DNA from 3 places in the Lysinibacillus sp. FSL P4-0201 genome. Region 1 is predicted to be linked to each of the others. Evidence: a T-box and tRNA genes for the amino acid it is inferred to sense, from the RefSeq annotation. Region 1 holds a T-box; the other regions hold tRNA genes.

Region 1 (6,670 bases):
TTATGCTGGCTAGCATATTCTCAATGGAGTGCAACCATTTCATCTTATACACAAGATTTAGGATTGGGATTAAAGCAATATAGCCTACTTTGGACAATCAACGGTCTTCTAATTGTCATTGGGCAACCACTCATTGCACCGCTCGTAAAGCGGTGGGAACACAATTTAAAGCGTCAGTTAGTATTTGGTGTAACGCTGATTGCACTTTCCTTTGGTATTATTGCCTTTGCAAACGATTTTAAAATGTTTGGAGCAGCGATGCTTGTCTTAACATTTGGCGAAATGTTTTATACGCCAGCATTACCAACAATTGCTAATCAACTGGCACCAAAAGGTCGACAAGGATTCTATCAAGGGATTATCAATAGTGCTGCTACTGGAGGACGGATGATTGGTCCACTATTTGGTGGTATTATGGTAGATCAATTTGGCATGATTCCTCTCGTTTTAACATTGGTGGTCATCGTACTATTGGCGATTATTCCATGTTTAACATACGATTATCCTTTAAAGAAGAACAAAATAGTAGCAGATTAATAATGTCGCACTGAAAAGAGCAAAAACGAGTGTTAAGCACTTGTTTTTGTTCTTTTTTTAATAGTAGATATTGAAAAAATGTTGTGACAGGATTACAATCATACATATTCAAATATTTGAATATGTAGTTATATGGAGGGGTTTTTTATGGACGAGGGCTTACAACAGTTTAAAGCGGATTTTTTCAAAGCATTAGCACATCCGTTACGCATCAGAATACTTGAACTCCTTGTAGATGGACAGAAAAGTGTCAATGAGATTCAAGATTGCTTAGAGAAAGAGGGTTCTGCCGTTTCTCAGCAATTAAGTGTATTGCGTGCTAAAAATATTGTTTATGGCGTGAAGGAAGGAAAAAAAGTTTATTATTCTTTAAGTGACCCAATGATTGGTGCATTACTTGGGGTGGCAAAGGATATTTTTAATAACCATTTGGTTAATACCATTTCGAGATTAGAGGAAATGACAAGTAATGAAGGTGACGAAGAGAATAAGTAAATCAATGATGATGAAAAATTGGGCTTTGCTTATTATTTCGAAGGGAAGATTTATCTATGAAGTCACTGTTTACAGGACGCTTTGAAGGATATTCAGTTCAACATGTAAAGAAGGATTTATTGTCAGGGGTTATTGTGGGAATCGTTGCTATTCCACTTGCCATGTCCTTTGCCATAGCATCGGGTGTGAAACCTGAATATGGGATTTATACGGCTTGCATTGCAGGTATTCTTATTTCTCTCTTTGGAGGTTCTAAATATCAAATAGGTGGGCCTACGGGGGCGTTTGTGCCAATTCTATTGGGGATTGTTCTTACCTATGGCTATGAAGATTTATTACTTGCGGGTTTAATGGCAGGGGTATTGCTTTGTGTCATGGGCTTTTTTAAGTTAGGGACTCTAATTAAGTTTATTCCACGTCCTGTAACAGTTGGTTTTACAGCAGGGATAGCAGTGATTATTTTTACAGGTCAAATCGCTAACTTTCTAGGGCTCACAAATGTTAAAAGGCATGAATATTTTATCGCCAACATACAGGAAATCATTAAGCAGCTTGGTACGACAAATACGTATAGTATTCTTACTGCTGTCGTATGCTTGGCAACAATAATGATAACTCCAAAGTTTTTTCCAAAGGTTCCAGGAGCATTAGCGGGTATCGTTGTCTCTACACTTATGGCAACTTTCTTCTTTTCAGGACAAGTTGCTACCATTGCAACGGCTTATGGGCAAATTCCTAATACATTACCTCATTTCGCCTTACCAAACATCACGCTCGAACGATTACAACAACTTATTGGCCCAGCGTTTGTCATTGCAATGCTAGGTGGTATTGAGTCTCTATTATCGGCAGTTGTGGCGGATGGGATGACAAATAGTAAGCATAACAGTAATCGTGAGTTAATTGGTCAGGGGATTGCTAATATTGTGACGCCTTTATTCGGTGGTATTCCAGCAACAGGCGCCATTGCACGCACAGCGACCAATATCAAAACAGGCGCAGTATCTCCTATGTCGGGTATCATTCATGGTGTGTTTGTTTTAATCACATTATTGTTATTAGCTCCATATGCATCTCATATTCCGTTAGCAAGCATGGCTCCGGTATTGATGGTCGTAGCTTGGAATATGAGTGAACGACATCATTTTTCACATATCGCAAAATTAAAATCAGGCGACTCACTGGTATTATTGATTACCTTTTTATTAACGGTATTCACTAGTCTTACATTAGCAGTTGAGGTAGGGCTTGTGCTGGCTGTGCTATTATTTGCGAAACGCATGAGTGAAAAGCTTGTTGTTACAAAAGTACTTCCAGATCATTCAAATAAAAGTGAAAAGGTACAGCCACATGTAGTGCATCAGCAGCATGATTGCCCGCAAATTAGTATGTACACAATTGAAGGGCCGTTGTTTTTTGGTGCTGCACAAATGTTTGAACAAACGATTGAAAGTACTTTGCATCAGCAACCAAGAGTTTTGATATTACGGATGGGGAAAGTGCCCTTTATGGATTCTACTGGAGAAGCATATTTTAGCAATATCATTGAAAATTATACAGCACAGGGCGGTACTATTTTGGTAACGGGTGTGCAAGGAGATTTAAAGGATGCTCTTCAGCACAATGGACTTTACGATAAAATAGGCGCGCAGCATTTTTTTCAGCATACTGGAGAAGCGATTACAAAAGCTTTCCATTATTTAAACGTCAATCAATGTATTGGTTGTCAGCACTTTGCTTTTCATGAATGTCAGGATTTATCAAAGTCTAAGGAAGAAAAGGATTTAATTGTTCAGTAATGGGTAAGCTGTAAACAAAGGCTTGTGCTTTTCAATACTTTCCATTAGAATAAATGCAATATCATGTAAAGACTGTGATGAGGAATAGTAGATTTGTGGTTCTTTTTAGAGAGCTAGCGGTTGGTGGGAGCTAGTAAGAATGCAAGTTGAACTCGCCTTCTGAGTCTACCCGCGTGAAACAGCGTGTGTCGTTTCTTCCGCGTTAAGGAAGCTTGAGCCGAGTGTAATCACTAATTTGGGTGGTACCGCGGGAGTACAAATTCTCTCGTCCCTTCTATAAGAAAGGGGCGAGTTTTTTTATTTTTTAAATATTTTGTCAATTATGATGGAGAGCAGCACGATCAATCGAAGGAGGAAAAAAAATGAGTTTTAATCATGAACAAATTGAAAAAAAGTGGCAGCAATATTGGGCTGATAACAAAACATTTAAAACTGAAAATGAAACAGCGAAGCCTAAATTCTTTGCTTTAGATATGTTCCCTTATCCATCTGGCGCAGGACTACATGTAGGCCATCCAGAGGGGTATACGGCAACTGATATTCTATCACGCTTTAAACGTATGCAAGGCTATAATGTACTTCATCCAATGGGCTGGGATGCTTTTGGTTTACCAGCTGAGCAATATGCACTTGATACAGGGAATGATCCAGCTGAATTTACAGCTAAAAATATTGCGACATTTAAACGTCAAATTCAAGAGCTAGGCTTCAGCTATGATTGGGATCGCGAAATTAACACAACTGATCCAGAGTATTATAAATGGACACAATGGATTTTTATCCAGCTTTATAAGAAAGGTTTAGCTTATGTAGATGAAGTAGCTGTTAACTGGTGTCCAGCACTTGGCACGGTATTAGCTAACGAAGAAGTAATTGATGGGAAATCAGAGCGTGGTGGTCATCCAGTAGAACGCAGACCAATGAAGCAGTGGATGCTTAAAATTACAGCCTATGCTGATCGTTTAATCGATGACTTAGAAGAAGTTGATTGGCCTGAATCAATTAAAGATATGCAACGCAATTGGATTGGCCGTTCAGAAGGGGCAGAAGTGACATTTGCCATTGACGGTTCTGATCAAAACTTCACAGTTTTCACAACACGTCCTGATACATTGTTTGGTGCTACATACTGTGTGCTTGCACCAGAGCATAAATTAGTGGAACAAATTACAACAGCTGACCAACGCCAAGCTGTTGAGGCTTATTTAGAGAAAGTTAAAATGAAATCTGACCTAGAGCGTACAGATTTAGCGAAAGAAAAAACAGGTGTATTTACAGGTGCTTATGCAGTGAATCCGATAAACGGTAAAAAAGTGCCGATTTGGATTGCTGACTATGTGTTAGTGTCTTATGGTACAGGTGCTATTATGGCGGTGCCAGCACATGATGAACGTGACTATGAATTCGCAACTGAATTTGGCTTAGACATCGTTCCTGTACTTGAAGGTGGAGACATTAGCAAAGAAGCATTTACAGGTGATGGTCAACATATTAACTCTGAATTCCTGAATGGCTTAAATAAAGCAGATGGCATTGCGAAAGCCATTGAATGGTTAGCGGAAAAAGGTGTAGGGGAGAAGAAAATTTCTTATCGTCTACGTGACTGGTTATTCTCCCGTCAGCGTTATTGGGGTGAACCAATTCCAATGATTCATTGGGAAGATGGCACGATTACGCCAGTTCCAGAATCAGAATTACCTTTAATGCTACCAAAAACAGATAATATCCGTCCATCAGGTACTGGTGAATCACCATTAGCAAATATTGAAGAATGGGTAAATGTTGTCGATCCAGAGACAGGTAAAAAAGGGCGTCGTGAAACAAATACAATGCCGCAGTGGGCAGGTTCGAGCTGGTACTTCCTACGCTATATTGACCCTACAAATACTGAGGCGATTGCAGACCCAGAGTTACTAAAACGTTGGTTACCAGTTGATATTTATATTGGTGGTGCGGAGCATGCTGTATTACATTTACTATACGCTCGCTTCTGGCATAAAGTTCTCTATGATTTAGGCGTTGTTCATACAAAAGAGCCATTCCAAAAATTATTTAACCAGGGAATGATTCTAGGTGAAGGTAACGAGAAAATGTCTAAATCTAAGGGCAATGTTGTCAACCCAGATGAAATCATTACGTCACATGGTGCCGATACATTACGTTTATATGAAATGTTCATGGGCCCACTAGAGGCTTCTGTTGCATGGTCTACAAATGGTTTAGATGGAGCACGTCGCTTCTTAGACCGTATCTGGCGTCTATTTGTCAGTGAAGAAGATGGCGCAATTTCAACAAAAATTCAAGTGTCTAACGATCAATCACTTGAAAAATCATACCACCAAACAGTGAAAAAAGTGACAGAGGATTATGAAGGCATCCGCTTTAACACAGCTATTTCACAAATGATGGTCTTTATTAATGATTGCTATAAAGCTGATGTGATTCCAACGACTTATGCTGAAGGCTTTGTGAAAATGCTAGCTCCAATCGCTCCGCATATTGCAGAAGAACTATGGCAACTATTAGGACACGATTCAACTCTTTCATATGAGCAATGGCCAACATATGATGAAGCAAAGCTTGTGGATGATGAAGTAGAAATTGCTGTACAAGTTGCTGGTAAAGTTCGTGCTAAGATTGTCGTAGCAAAAGATGCTTCAAAAGAGGATATTGAAAAAGTAGCACTTGCCGATGAAAAGGTTCAAGAATACATGGCAGGAAAGAGCTTAGTGAAAATCATCGTTATTCCAGGCAAACTTGTCAATATTGTCGTAAAATAAAGAGATATAAAGTAAAAATGTACATTACTAAATTCAATTTTAGTAATGTACATTTTTTAATTTAGAGCTTAAGCAATAAAATAAGGACTGCACCCATCTAACTGAGTGCAGTTCAATAAATAGCTCCTGATACAATTAAATAATCAATCCCACAATAATAGCTGTTAGGATACTTACGAGTGTAGCACCGTACAACAACTTTAGTCCAAATCGAGCAACGACATTCCCTTGCCTTTCATTCAAACCTTTTACAGCTCCCGAAATAATCCCGATTGATGAAAAGTTGGCAAAAGATACGAGGAATACAGAAATAATACCTAATGTACGTTCACTCATGGACTCGGCAACATCGCCAAGGTTAATCATAGCAACAAATTCGTTTGTTACTAATTTGGTTGCCATAATACCGCCAGCAGCCACAGCATCTGCCCATGGGATACCCATTAGGAAAGCGATTGGCGCAAAGATATAGCCTAATATTTCTTGGAAAGATATACCGATAATCATATCGAATAATGAATTGATTAAATCCATTAATGCTACGAAACCAATAAGCATCGCCCCAACAATGATGGCTACTTTAAAGCCATCCATAATATATTCGCCAATCATTTGAAAGAACGCTTGCTTCTGTTCATCTTCAATTGTTAAGATATCTTCTTTTTCATCCACAGTATATGGATTAATGATGGAAACAATAATAAATCCACCAAACAGGTTTAATACAATGGCCGTAACAACATACTTTGGCTCAATCATCGTCATATAAGCTCCAACTACTGACATCGAAACAGTCGACATAGCAGAAGCGCATAATGTATACATACGTTGTGGTGCAATCTTATCTAATTGCTTTTTAACAGTTATGAACACTTCGGATTGGCCTACCATAGCAGAAGCAACAGCATTATAGGATTCCAATTTCCCCATGCCACTTACTTTACTTAAAAATAAACCTACCCATTTCATCAGAAAAGGAAGAATTTTAAAATGCTGCAAGATCCCAATCAGAACAGATATAAAGACGATCGGTAATAAAACTGTTAAAAAGAAGGGTGA
Region 2 (6,670 bases), 1.3 Mb from region 1:
TTGGCTTAGAAGCAGCCATCATTTAAAGAGTGCGTAATAGCTCACTGGTCGAGTGACGCTGCGCCGAAAATGTATCGGGGCTAAACGATTCACCGAAGCTGTGGATTGACATCTACGATGTCAGTGGTAGGAGAGCGTTCTAAGTGCGTTGAAGTCAGATCGGAAGGACTGGTGGAGCGCTTAGAAGTGAGAATGCCGGTATGAGTAGCGAAAGACGGGTGAGAATCCCGTCCACCGTATGACTAAGGTTTCCTGAGGAAGGCTCGTCCGCTCAGGGTTAGTCGGGACCTAAGCCGAGGCCGATAGGCGTAGGCGATGGACAACAGGTTGATATTCCTGTACCACCTCCTCACCGTTTGAGAAATGGGGGGACGCAGTAGGATAGGGTAAGCGCGCCGTTGGTTGTGCGCGTCCAAGCAGTAAGGCGTGTGTGTAGGCAAATCCGCACACTGTAACGTTGAGCTGTGATGGCGAGTCCGTATGGACGAAGTTCCTGATTTCACACTGCCAAGAAAAGCCTCTATCGAGGTGAGAGGTGCCCGTACCGCAAACCGACACAGGTAGTCGAGGAGAGAATCCTAAGGTGTGCGAGAGAACTCTCGTTAAGGAACTCGGCAAAATGACCCCGTAACTTCGGGAGAAGGGGTGCTCTTGAGCGTGCAAGCGCATGAGAGCCGCAGTGAATAGGCCCAGGCGACTGTTTAGCAAAAACACAGGTCTCTGCAAAACCGTAAGGTGACGTATAGGGGCTGACGCCTGCCCGGTGCTGGAAGGTTAAGAGGAGTGGTTAGCGCAAGCGAAGCTGCGAATTGAAGCCCCAGTAAACGGCGGCCGTAACTATAACGGTCCTAAGGTAGCGAAATTCCTTGTCGGGTAAGTTCCGACCCGCACGAAAGGCGTAACGATCTGGGCACTGTCTCAACGAGAGACTCGGTGAAATTATAGTACCTGTGAAGATGCAGGTTACCCGCGACAGGACGGAAAGACCCCGTGGAGCTTTACTGTAGCCTGATATTGAATTTTGGTACAACTTGTACAGGATAGGTAGGAGCCAGAGATCTCGGAGCGCCAGCTTCGAAGGAGGCGTCGGTGGGATACTACCCTGGTTGTATTGAAATTCTAACCCATGCCCCTTAGCGGGGCAGGAGACAGTGTCAGGCGGACAGTTTGACTGGGGCGGTCGCCTCCTAAAAGGTAACGGAGGCGCCCAAAGGTTCCCTCAGAATGGTTGGAAATCATTCGTAGAGTGTAAAGGCACAAGGGAGCTTGACTGCGAGACCTACAAGTCGAGCAGGGTCGAAAGACGGGCTTAGTGATCCGGTGGTTCCGCATGGAAGGGCCATCGCTCAACGGATAAAAGCTACCCCGGGGATAACAGGCTTATCTCCCCCAAGAGTCCACATCGACGGGGAGGTTTGGCACCTCGATGTCGGCTCATCGCATCCTGGGGCTGTAGTCGGTCCCAAGGGTTGGGCTGTTCGCCCATTAAAGCGGTACGCGAGCTGGGTTCAGAACGTCGTGAGACAGTTCGGTCCCTATCCGTCGTGGGCGTAGGAAATTTGAGAGGAGCTGTCCTTAGTACGAGAGGACCGGGATGGACACACCGCTGGTGTACCAGTTGTCTTGCCAAAGGCATCGCTGGGTAGCTATGTGTGGACGGGATAAGTGCTGAAAGCATCTAAGCATGAAGCCCCCCTCAAGATGAGATTTCCCATTACGCAAGTAAGTAAGATCCCTCAAAGACGATGAGGTAGATAGGTTCGAGGTGGAAGTGTGGTGACACATGGAGCTGACGAATACTAATCGATCGAGGACTTAACCAAAAAAGTTTGAAACATTCAATGCGCCGTTTATTCAGTTTTGAAAGAACAAGTAAGTTTAAAAAAAGCTTGCATTTATACTGAAATATGGTATAATAAATCTTGTCTTTTAATAAGTCTAGTGATGATGGCAAAGAGGTCACACCCGTTCCCATACCGAACACGGAAGTTAAGCTCTTTAGCGCCGATGGTAGTTGGGGGCTTCCCCCTGTGAGAGTAGGACGTCGCTAGGCATAATACCCAGGAGGATTAGCTCAGCTGGGAGAGCATCTGCCTTACAAGCAGAGGGTCGGCAGTTCGAGCCCGTCATCCTCCACCATATGCCGGTTTAGCTCAGCAGGTAGAGCAACTGACTTGTAATCAGTAGGTCGTGGGTTCGATTCCTATAGCCGGCACCATTTTTTCGAGCCATTAGCTCAGTTGGTAGAGCATCTGACTTTTAATCAGAGGGTCGAAGGTTCGAGTCCTTCATGGCTCACCATTTATAAATAATAATAAGCGGGTGTGGCGGAATTGGCAGACGCACTAGACTTAGGATCTAGCGCCGCAAGGCGTGGGGGTTCGACTCCCTTCACCCGCACCATTATTTTAATTGCCAGATAAAAAAACTTATGCACATGCGGAAGTAGTTCAGTGGTAGAACACCACCTTGCCAAGGTGGGGGTCGCGAGTTCGAACCTCGTCTTCCGCTCCAAATGTGCCGGGGTGGCGGAACTGGCAGACGCACAGGACTTAAAATCCTGCGGTAGGTGACTACCGTACCGGTTCGATTCCGGTCCTCGGCACCATTTTAAATGCGCCCGTAGCTCAATTGGATAGAGCGTCTGACTACGGATCAGAAGGTTATGGGTTCGACTCCTGTCGGGCGCGCCATAAGAACAACGGGAAGTAGCTCAGCTTGGTAGAGCACTTGGTTTGGGACCAAGGGGTCGCAGGTTCGAATCCTGTCTTCCCGACCATTTCCTAAAATAAAAATATGGGGCCTTAGCTCAGCTGGGAGAGCGCCTGCCTTGCACGCAGGAGGTCAGCGGTTCGATCCCGCTAGGCTCCACCAATTCAATTACATGAACCTTGAAAACTGAACAAGCAAAACGTAATCAATAAAGTTTTAAGTAGCTAGTTTTGCTAGTGAACAAAACAAAAATTTTGGACATCAAACATGATGCCAGCAAAATTTGAGCTAATCAAATTTCTTTTATGGAGAGTTTGATCCTGGCTCAGGACGAACGCTGGCGGCGTGCCTAATACATGCAAGTCGAGCGAACAGAAAAGGAGCTTGCTCCTTTGACGTTAGCGGCGGACGGGTGAGTAACACGTGGGCAACCTACCCTATAGTTTGGGATAACTCCGGGAAACCGGGGCTAATACCGAATAATCTCTTTTGCTTCATGGTGAAAGACTGAAAGACGGTTTCGGCTGTCGCTATAGGATGGGCCCGCGGCGCATTAGCTAGTTGGTGAGGTAACGGCTCACCAAGGCGACGATGCGTAGCCGACCTGAGAGGGTGATCGGCCACACTGGGACTGAGACACGGCCCAGACTCCTACGGGAGGCAGCAGTAGGGAATCTTCCACAATGGGCGAAAGCCTGATGGAGCAACGCCGCGTGAGTGAAGAAGGTTTTCGGATCGTAAAACTCTGTTGTAAGGGAAGAACAAGTACAGTAGTAACTGGCTGTACCTTGACGGTACCTTATTAGAAAGCCACGGCTAACTACGTGCCAGCAGCCGCGGTAATACGTAGGTGGCAAGCGTTGTCCGGAATTATTGGGCGTAAAGCGCGCGCAGGCGGTCCTTTAAGTCTGATGTGAAAGCCCACGGCTCAACCGTGGAGGGTCATTGGAAACTGGGGGACTTGAGTGCAGAAGAGGAAAGTGGAATTCCAAGTGTAGCGGTGAAATGCGTAGAGATTTGGAGGAACACCAGTGGCGAAGGCGACTTTCTGGTCTGTAACTGACGCTGAGGCGCGAAAGCGTGGGGAGCAAACAGGATTAGATACCCTGGTAGTCCACGCCGTAAACGATGAGTGCTAAGTGTTAGGGGGTTTCCGCCCCTTAGTGCTGCAGCTAACGCATTAAGCACTCCGCCTGGGGAGTACGGTCGCAAGACTGAAACTCAAAGGAATTGACGGGGGCCCGCACAAGCGGTGGAGCATGTGGTTTAATTCGAAGCAACGCGAAGAACCTTACCAGGTCTTGACATCCCGTTGACCACTGTAGAGATATAGTTTCCCCTTCGGGGGCAACGGTGACAGGTGGTGCATGGTTGTCGTCAGCTCGTGTCGTGAGATGTTGGGTTAAGTCCCGCAACGAGCGCAACCCTTGATCTTAGTTGCCATCATTTAGTTGGGCACTCTAAGGTGACTGCCGGTGACAAACCGGAGGAAGGTGGGGATGACGTCAAATCATCATGCCCCTTATGACCTGGGCTACACACGTGCTACAATGGACGATACAAACGGTTGCCAACTCGCGAGAGGGAGCTAATCCGATAAAGTCGTTCTCAGTTCGGATTGTAGGCTGCAACTCGCCTACATGAAGCCGGAATCGCTAGTAATCGCGGATCAGCATGCCGCGGTGAATACGTTCCCGGGCCTTGTACACACCGCCCGTCACACCACGAGAGTTTGTAACACCCGAAGTCGGTGAGGTAACCTTTTGGAGCCAGCCGCCGAAGGTGGGATAGATGATTGGGGTGAAGTCGTAACAAGGTAGCCGTATCGGAAGGTGCGGCTGGATCACCTCCTTTCTAAGGATTATTTCGGAATACAAACCTTGGGTTTGTAAGATTACGTTTTGCGTTCAGTTTTGAAGGTTTATGAAATTCAATAAAACTTCCAAGAGGGCCTATAGCTCAGCTGGTTAGAGCGCACGCCTGATAAGCGTGAGGTCGATGGTTCGAGTCCATTTAGGCCCACCATATATACCTCTTGGGGCCTTAGCTCAGCTGGGAGAGCGCCTGCCTTGCACGCAGGAGGTCAGCGGTTCGATCCCGCTAGGCTCCACCATTTTTTTGTTCTTTGAAAACTGGATAAAACGACATTGAAATTGTAACAAACACATTTATTTTTTAAGTTTTTTTATAGGCTTAATAACTTGGTTAAGTTATTAAGGGCGCACGGCGAATGCCTTGGCACTAGGAGCCGAAGAAGGACGGCACTAACACCGATATGCTTCGGGGAGCTGTAAGTGAGCTTTGATCCGGAGATTTCCGAATGGGGGAACCCACTACGTTTAATCGCGTAGTATCTTGACGTGAATACATAGCGTCTTGAAGGCAGACCCAGGGAACTGAAACATCTAAGTACCTGGAGGAAGAGAAAGAAAAATCGATTCCCTGAGTAGCGGCGAGCGAAACGGGAAGAGCCCAAACCAAGAGGCTTGCCTCTTGGGGTTGTAGGACACTCTATACGGAGTTACAAAAGAGCGAGTTAGATGAAGCGACTTGGAAAGGTCCGCCAGAGCAGGTAAAAGCCCTGTAGTCGAAAGTTCGTTCTCTCCTGAGTGGATCCTGAGTACGGCGGAACACGTGAAATTCCGTCGGAATCCGGGAGGACCATCTCCCAAGGCTAAATACTACCTAGTGACCGATAGTGAACCAGTACCGTGAGGGAAAGGTGAAAAGCACCCCGGAAGGGGAGTGAAAGAGATCCTGAAACCGTGTGCCTACAAGTAGTTAGAGCCCGTTAATGGGTGATAGCGTGCCTTTTGTAGAATGAACCGGCGAGTTACGATTACGTGCAAGGTTAAGCTTTAGAAGGCGGAGCCGCAGCGAAAGCGAGTCTGAATAGGGCGAAATAGTACGTGGTCGTAGACCCGAAACCAGGTGATCTACCCATGTCCAGGGTGAAGGTGAGGTAACACTTACTGGAGGCCCGAACCCACGCACGTTGAAAAGTGCGGGGATGAGGTGTGGGTAGCGGAGAAATTCCAATCGAACTTGGAGATAGCTGGTTCTCTCCGAAATAGCTTTAGGGCTAGCCTCGTGATGAGAATACTGGAGGTAGAGCACTGTTTGGACTAGGGGGCCATCCCGGTTTACCGAATTCAGACAAACTCCGAATGCCAGATATTTATACACGGGAGTCAGACTGCGAGTGATAAGATCCGTAGTCAAAAGGGAAACAGCCCAGACCACCAGCTAAGGTCCCAAAGTAATCGTTAAGTGGAAAAGGATGTGGCGTTGCACAGACAACCAGGATGTTGGCTTAGAAGCAGCCATCATTTAAAGAGTGCGTAATAGCTCACTGGTCGAGTGACGCTGCGCCGAAAATGTATCGGGGCTAAACGATTCACCGAAGCTGTGGATTGACATCTACGATGTCAGTGGTAGGAGAGCGTTCTAAGTGCGTTGAAGTCAGATCGGAAGGACTGGTGGAGCGCTTAGAAGTGAGAATGCCGGTATGAGTAGCGAAAGACGGGTGAGAATCCCGTCCACCGTATGACTAAGGTTTCCTGAGGAAGGCTCGTCCGCTCAGGGTTAGTCGGGACCTAAGCCGAGGCCGATAGGCGTAGGCGATGGACAACAGGTTGATATTCCTGTACCACCTCCTCACCGTTTGAGAAATGGGGGGACGCAGTAGGATAGGGTAAGCGCGCCGTTGGTTGTGCGCGTCCAAGCAGTAAGGCGTGTGTGTAGGCAAATCCGCACACTGTAACGTTGAGCTGTGATGGCGAGTCCGTATGGACGAAGTTCCTGATTTCACACTGCCAAGAAAAGCCTCTATCGAGGTGAGAGGTGCCCGTACCGCAAACCGACACAGGTAGTCGAGGAGAGAATCCTAAGGTGTGCGAGAGAACTCTCGTTAAGGAACTCGGCAAAATGACCCCGTAACTTCGGGAGAAGGGGTGCT
Region 3 (6,670 bases), 670 kb from region 1:
GAATTAGAAGCTGTAAAGATTACAGAGGGTTTAGAAATTGAGCTTGATCTATCAAAGGTAAATTACATGGATAGTACAGGACTTGGGATTTTTGTTGCCTTTTATAAAAGAGCATTACGTGAAAATGGTAAAGTAAAGCTCGTTGGTTTATCGAATAGGTTACAAAGATTATTTGAAATTACTGGTCTTAGTGATTTGATGGATATCGAAACTGATAAAAAGGTGGAATTAAGATAATGAAGGAATTTGACTATATTGAAATTAGAGTTCCTGCTAAACCGCAATTTGTCAGTGTCATTCGATTAACTGTCTCGGGCTTAGCGAGTAGGATTGGCTTTAATTATGATGATATTGAAGATTTAAAAATTGCAGCAAGTGAGGCTGTGACAAATGTTGTTCACCATGCTTATAAAGACGAAGAAGAGGGTGAAATTGTCATCGGGTGTGCGCTGTACGACAATAAAATGGAAATGATGATTGCGGATTACGGCAATAGTTTTAATTTTGAAGAGATTAAGTCTAAGATTGGGCCGTATCATCCTGAAGAAAGTATTGCAGGGCTAAGAGAAGGTGGTTTGGGACTTTATTTAATGGAAACTTTGATGGATGAGGTGATGATCAATAACGATGGTGGCGTAACTGTCTTCATGACAAAGTATGTCACTAGGGAGCAGGTGGAGAAAAATGTCGAAAGAATCACTACATAAATCTTCATCTAAAGAAGATGTACTTAAGTGGATTGAATTGTACCAGTCAACGGAGGATGATGAAGCACAAACCAATTTAGTGATTCATTATCGATATCTAGTTGAATCTATAGCTCGTAAATATTCGAATGGTAAATCTTATTATGATGATATTGTTCAAGTAGGGATGCTGGGATTGTTAGGTGCAATAAGACGTTTTGATCCGAATGTTGGTCGTAGTTTTGAAGCTTTTGCCGTGCCAACAATTGTTGGGGAAATCAAACGTTTTTTACGTGATAAAACATGGGATGTACATGTGCCTAGACGTATAAAGGAACTTGGGCCGAGGATTAAATCAACTGTGGAGGCGCTGACAATTGAATTACAGCGTTCTCCATCCATTAAAGATATTGCTGAACGATTAGAAGTAGCAGAGGAAGAGGTACTAGAAGCTATGGAAATGAGCCGTAGTTATCAAGCTCTTTCTATGGACCATTCGATAGAGTCAGACTCAGACGGTAGTACAGTCACGTTATTCGATATTTTGGGCAGGGAAGACGATGGCTATGAAATGACCAATAAACGAATGATTGTTTCAGAGGCGCTGGTTGTGTTGAATGAGAGGGAAAAACAAATTATTCAGCTTACATATCTAGAGCAACTTAGTCAAAAAGAAGCTGGAGAACGATTAGGGATTTCTCAAATGCATGTATCGAGGATACAAAGGAAAGCAATAAAGAAATTACAAGAGGCTATTCTAGCAAGTGGCGGTGTTTCGCTCTAATCTTTCATGGGTGTTTAATGAAAAATACCTTTAAAATGAATGGAAATAGTCTACTCATATTCGTCTGAGTAGACTATTTTTTTGCATTTTTAGTAAAGTGTAATGGTAAAATGAAAAGAAAAAGGTAGTGATGATGTGGAGCAAAAGCAAATGTTACAGCTCATTGCAAAGGATGTAGCAGTCAAACCAGGGCAAGTAGAAGCTGTTATTAACTTATTAGAAGAGGGAAATACGGTACCATTTATTGCGCGCTATCGAAAAGAGGTTACAGGATCACTCGATGAGGTGCAAATTAAAGCTGTAGAAGATCGTTATCACTACATACAGCAACTTGAACAACGAAAAGAAGAAGTTATACGATTAATCCAAGAGCAAGAAAAGCTTACACCAGAATTAGAGCAGGCTATTCTTTCTGCAACAATCTTACAACGTGTTGAGGATTTATATAGACCATATAAGCAAAAACGACGTACAAAGGCGACGATTGCAAAAGAGAAAGGTTTAGAGCCTCTTGCAGATCTCCTGTTAGCATTTAGTGATGATGCATTAGAGCAATTAGCAACTGACTTTGTGGACAACGAACAAGTTGCTAATACGGAAGAAGCCCTGATAGGAGCTCGAGATATATTAGCAGAACGTTTTGCGGACGATGCCTCTATTCGTGAAAAAATCCGAGCTTATTCATGGAAAGATGGAATTCTTGTGACGTCTGTGAAAAATACAGAAATCGACGAGAAAAATGTTTTTGAAATGTATTACGAATATGAAGAGCCTGTTAGTCGCATTGTACCACACCGTATTTTAGCGATAAACCGAGGAGAGAAAGAAGAAATCTTAAAGGTTTCTATTCATGTGCCGGTGGATCGAGTATTAATGATTATGTGGAAAGAATGGATACCTGCAACTGGTTCGTCTCCTGCTATTGCAGAAGTTAAACTAGCAATCGAGGATTCGTACAAGCGTTTAATTCAGCCTTCAATTGAGAGGGAATTACGAAACGAGCTTACAGAAAAAGCTGAGGCACAGGCTATTCATATTTTTTCCGAAAATTTACGTAACCTATTGCTACAACCACCTATGAAAGGTAAATATGTTTTAGGGGTTGATCCAGCTTACCGTACAGGTTGCAAGCTGGCGGTTGTAGATGAAACTGGGAAAATGCTTGAGGTTACAGCTATTTACCCACATCCACCGAAACCAGATGTGGCAAAATCCAAAGCTATTGTAAAAGGAATTTTGGCAAAGTATCCAATAAGTATAATTGCCATTGGTAATGGTACAGCATCTCGAGAGACAGAACAATTTATCGCGGATGTATTAAATGAACTTACTACTGACATAGCCTATGTGATTGTCAATGAAGCGGGGGCGTCTGTTTATTCAGCGTCTGAAATTGCACGTACAGAATTTCCTGATTTACAGGTTGAACAACGTAGTGCTGTCTCCATTGCACGTCGCTTACAGGATCCTTTATCAGAGTTAGTGAAAATTGAACCAAAAGCTGTGGGTGTAGGTCAGTATCAGCATGATGTTTCTCAAAAAAAATTAAATGAATCGCTATCTTTTATAGTAGAAACAGCTGTTAACCAAGTTGGTGTAGATGTAAATACGGCTTCATCATCACTCTTACAATATGTTTCTGGTCTATCAAAAACTGTTGCAGAGAATATCGTAAAGACGCGAGAGGAAAATGGTCAATTTACTACACGTGCGCAATTAAAGAAGATTCCAAGGTTAGGCGCCAAAACGTATGAACAAGCTATTGGTTTCCTACGTGTCCCAGAAGCAAAAAATCCGTTTGATGCTACAGGTATTCATCCTGAGAGCTATGCCCTTGCTGAGCAAGTATTAGCAGAGGCTCAAATAGATAAAAAAGAGTTAGGGACACAGAAGGCAGAGGATGCTATTGCAGCACTAAATATCCAAAAATTAAGTGATGTGCTTGGAGTAGGAGTTGTGACAATTCAAGATATCGTGGATACCTTAATGAAACCTAGTCGTGACCCACGTGATGCATTCCCACAACCATTGCTTAAGACTGATGTATTAAAAATGGAAGATTTAAAAGTAGGTATGGAATTGCAGGGGACGGTAAGAAATGTAGTAGATTTCGGCGCATTTGTTGACATTGGCGTGAAGCAAGATGGACTTGTGCATATTTCTAAACTCCAAAATAAACGTATTAAGCATCCATTAGAAGTTGTGGCACTTGGGGATATTGTAACTGTCTGGGTTGAACAAATAGATGTAACGAAAGGGCGTATCTCTTTAACGATGCTCCCTCCTAAAAATCAAGCATTAGTTTGAGTACTAAATTTTTGCCACACTGTCTATACTACGCAGTGTGGTATTCTTGTTGTTAGAGGTGATTACTATGGACAATCAAGAATTACAAGAGCTTGTTCGTCGCTTATCTTTAGAAAACTTTCAGAGGCCTTTTCTGCATCAAGCCTACTTTAATCCGAGATTACGGTCAACGGGAGGACGATATCTTTTACAATCCCATAATATTGAGATTAATCCTAAAGCCTATGAGTTATACGGTTTGAAAGAGATTCATGGTATTGTTTTACACGAATTATGCCATTATCACCTACATATTGAAGGTAAAGGGTATCAGCATCGAGATAAAGATTTTAGAGAATTATTAAGGAAAGTAGATGCCCCTCGATTTTGCGCAGTTTTACATGTCCCGAAAGCTACAGTTAAAAAACAACGACGACGCTATACATATACTTGTGTCAATTGCCACCAATTATATATACGGAAAATAAAAATGAATGTTGAAAGGTATTGTTGCAGTAAGTGTTTGGGGAAATTAAAATTAGTAGAGTAAAAAAAGTTTAAAAAATAGTTGACGTTTTGTTGAGTTGTCCCTATAATAGTAAAAGTCGACAAGATAACGACGACAACATAACATGAATTATTCCGAAGTAGCTCAGTTGGTAGTAGCACCTGACTGTTAATCAGGTTGTCGCAGGTTCGAGTCCTGCCTTCGGAGCCATGGCCCCTTGGTCAAGTGGTTAAGACACCGCCCTTTCACGGCGGTAACACGGGTTCGAATCCCGTAGGGGTCATTTTTCATAATTTAATGTAAATAATATTTTGGTCCCGTGGTGTAGCGGTTAACATGCCTGCCTGTCACGCAGGAGATCGCCGGTTCGATCCCGGTCGGGACCGCCACTTATTGGGGTATAGCCAAGCGGTAAGGCAACGGATTTTGATTCCGTCATGCCTAGGTTCGAATCCTAGTACCCCAGCCATTCATTTCTTAATTCGAGCCATTAGCTCAGTTGGTAGAGCATCTGACTTTTAATCAGAGGGTCGAAGGTTCGAGTCCTTCATGGCTCATCTCTTTAAGAAAAAGAGTTGACTTTTTGAATTATCATAGTATAATAAAAAAGTTACTAATTGAATGCGGTCGTGGCGGAACGGCAGACGCGCTAGGTTGAGGGCCTAGTGGGGGCAACCCCGTGGAGGTTCAAGTCCTCTCGGCCGCACCAAGTCAATTAATTAATTTCATATGCGCCCGTAGCTCAATTGGATAGAGCGTCTGACTACGGATCAGAAGGTTGTGGGTTCGACTCCTGCCGGGCGCGCCATTTTTAAGAAAATATATGCGGGTGTAGTTTAATGGTAAAACCTCAGCCTTCCAAGCTGATGTCGTGAGTTCGATTCTCATCACCCGCTCCAAAAAAAGTGTTGACAACCTCTTGGTTGTATGGTAAATTTAAATAGTTGTCCAAAAGGGCGATGACATGAACCTTGAAAACTGAACAAGCAAAACGTAATCAATAAAGTTTTAAGTAGCTAGCTTCGGTTAGTGAACAAAACAAAAATTTTGGACATCAAACATGATGCCAGCAAAACAATTTGAGCTAATCAAATTTCTTTTATGGAGAGTTTGATCCTGGCTCAGGACGAACGCTGGCGGCGTGCCTAATACATGCAAGTCGAGCGAACAGAAAAGGAGCTTGCTCCTTTGACGTTAGCGGCGGACGGGTGAGTAACACGTGGGCAACCTACCCTATAGTTTGGGATAACTCCGGGAAACCGGGGCTAATACCGAATAATCTCTTTTGCTTCATGGTGAAAGACTGAAAGACGGTTTCGGCTGTCGCTATAGGATGGGCCCGCGGCGCATTAGCTAGTTGGTGAGGTAACGGCTCACCAAGGCGACGATGCGTAGCCGACCTGAGAGGGTGATCGGCCACACTGGGACTGAGACACGGCCCAGACTCCTACGGGAGGCAGCAGTAGGGAATCTTCCACAATGGGCGAAAGCCTGATGGAGCAACGCCGCGTGAGTGAAGAAGGTTTTCGGATCGTAAAACTCTGTTGTAAGGGAAGAACAAGTACAGTAGTAACTGGCTGTACCTTGACGGTACCTTATTAGAAAGCCACGGCTAACTACGTGCCAGCAGCCGCGGTAATACGTAGGTGGCAAGCGTTGTCCGGAATTATTGGGCGTAAAGCGCGCGCAGGCGGTCCTTTAAGTCTGATGTGAAAGCCCACGGCTCAACCGTGGAGGGTCATTGGAAACTGGGGGACTTGAGTGCAGAAGAGGAAAGTGGAATTCCAAGTGTAGCGGTGAAATGCGTAGAGATTTGGAGGAACACCAGTGGCGAAGGCGACTTTCTGGTCTGTAACTGACGCTGAGGCGCGAAAGCGTGGGGAGCAAACAGGATTAGATACCCTGGTAGTCCACGCCGTAAACGATGAGTGCTAAGTGTTAGGGGGTTTCCGCCCCTTAGTGCTGCAGCTAACGCATTAAGCACTCCGCCTGGGGAGTACGGTCGCAAGACTGAAACTCAAAGGAATTGACGGGGGCCCGCACAAGCGGTGGAGCATGTGGTTTAATTCGAAGCAACGCGAAGAACCTTACCAGGTCTTGACATCCCGTTGACCACTGTAGAGATATAGTTTCCCCTTCGGGGGCAACGGTGACAGGTGGTGCATGGTTGTCGTCAGCTCGTGTCGTGAGATGTTGGGTTAAGTCCCGCAACGAGCGCAACCCTTGATCTTAGTTGCCATCATTTAGTTGGGCACTCTAAGGTGACTGCCGGTGACAAACCGGAGGAAGGTGGGGATGACGTCAAATCATCATGCCCCTTATGACCTGGGCTACACACGTGCTACAATGGACGATACAAACGGTTGCCAACTCGCGAGAGGGAGCTAATCCGATAAAGTCGTTCTC

Evidence for each region. The T-box of region 1 lies ahead of leuS (leucine--tRNA ligase). A T-box ahead of a tRNA ligase gene usually reads a tRNA of that ligase, here a tRNA-Leu.
Region 2: it has a tRNA-Leu gene. The T-box ahead of leuS (leucine--tRNA ligase) is inferred to sense a tRNA for this amino acid. The anticodon was not compared.
Region 3: it has a tRNA-Leu gene. The T-box ahead of leuS (leucine--tRNA ligase) is inferred to sense a tRNA for this amino acid. The anticodon was not compared.

Annotation. Positions count from the first base shown of each region.
Region 1 is NZ_CP151995.1:3,505,091-3,511,760, reverse strand. Features, by position in the region: gene MKY76_RS17515 (MFS transporter) at 1-537, shown strand, start outside; gene MKY76_RS17510 (metalloregulator ArsR/SmtB family transcription factor) at 685-1,032, shown strand; gene sulP (sulfate permease) at 1,089-2,831, shown strand; T-box leader at 2,897-3,107, shown strand; gene leuS (leucine--tRNA ligase) at 3,194-5,611, shown strand; gene MKY76_RS17495 (nucleoside transporter C-terminal domain-containing protein) at 5,747-6,670, opposite strand, start outside.
Region 2 is NZ_CP151995.1:137,638-144,307, forward strand. Features, by position in the region: rRNA gene MKY76_RS00645 (23S ribosomal RNA) at 1-1,823, shown strand, start outside; rRNA gene rrf (5S ribosomal RNA) at 1,938-2,053, shown strand; tRNA gene MKY76_RS00655 (tRNA-Val) at 2,064-2,139, shown strand; tRNA gene MKY76_RS00660 (tRNA-Thr) at 2,143-2,218, shown strand; tRNA gene MKY76_RS00665 (tRNA-Lys) at 2,226-2,301, shown strand; tRNA gene MKY76_RS00670 (tRNA-Leu) at 2,319-2,403, shown strand; tRNA gene MKY76_RS00675 (tRNA-Gly) at 2,440-2,514, shown strand; tRNA gene MKY76_RS00680 (tRNA-Leu) at 2,520-2,608, shown strand; tRNA gene MKY76_RS00685 (tRNA-Arg) at 2,617-2,693, shown strand; tRNA gene MKY76_RS00690 (tRNA-Pro) at 2,703-2,779, shown strand; tRNA gene MKY76_RS00695 (tRNA-Ala) at 2,799-2,874, shown strand; rRNA gene MKY76_RS00700 (16S ribosomal RNA) at 3,015-4,566, shown strand; tRNA gene MKY76_RS00705 (tRNA-Ile) at 4,661-4,737, shown strand; tRNA gene MKY76_RS00710 (tRNA-Ala) at 4,750-4,825, shown strand; rRNA gene MKY76_RS00715 (23S ribosomal RNA) at 4,916-6,670, shown strand, end outside.
Region 3 is NZ_CP151995.1:4,175,250-4,181,919, reverse strand. Features, by position in the region: gene MKY76_RS21075 (STAS domain-containing protein) at 1-237, shown strand, start outside; gene rsbW (anti-sigma B factor RsbW) at 237-707, shown strand; gene sigB (RNA polymerase sigma factor SigB) at 685-1,470, shown strand; gene MKY76_RS21060 (Tex family protein) at 1,606-3,777, shown strand; gene MKY76_RS21055 (SprT family protein) at 3,845-4,306, shown strand; tRNA gene MKY76_RS21050 (tRNA-Asn) at 4,398-4,474, shown strand; tRNA gene MKY76_RS21045 (tRNA-Glu) at 4,476-4,547, shown strand; tRNA gene MKY76_RS21040 (tRNA-Asp) at 4,578-4,653, shown strand; tRNA gene MKY76_RS21035 (tRNA-Gln) at 4,659-4,733, shown strand; tRNA gene MKY76_RS21030 (tRNA-Lys) at 4,749-4,821, shown strand; tRNA gene MKY76_RS21025 (tRNA-Leu) at 4,888-4,973, shown strand; tRNA gene MKY76_RS21020 (tRNA-Arg) at 4,996-5,072, shown strand; tRNA gene MKY76_RS21015 (tRNA-Gly) at 5,090-5,163, shown strand; rRNA gene MKY76_RS21010 (16S ribosomal RNA) at 5,363-6,670, shown strand, end outside.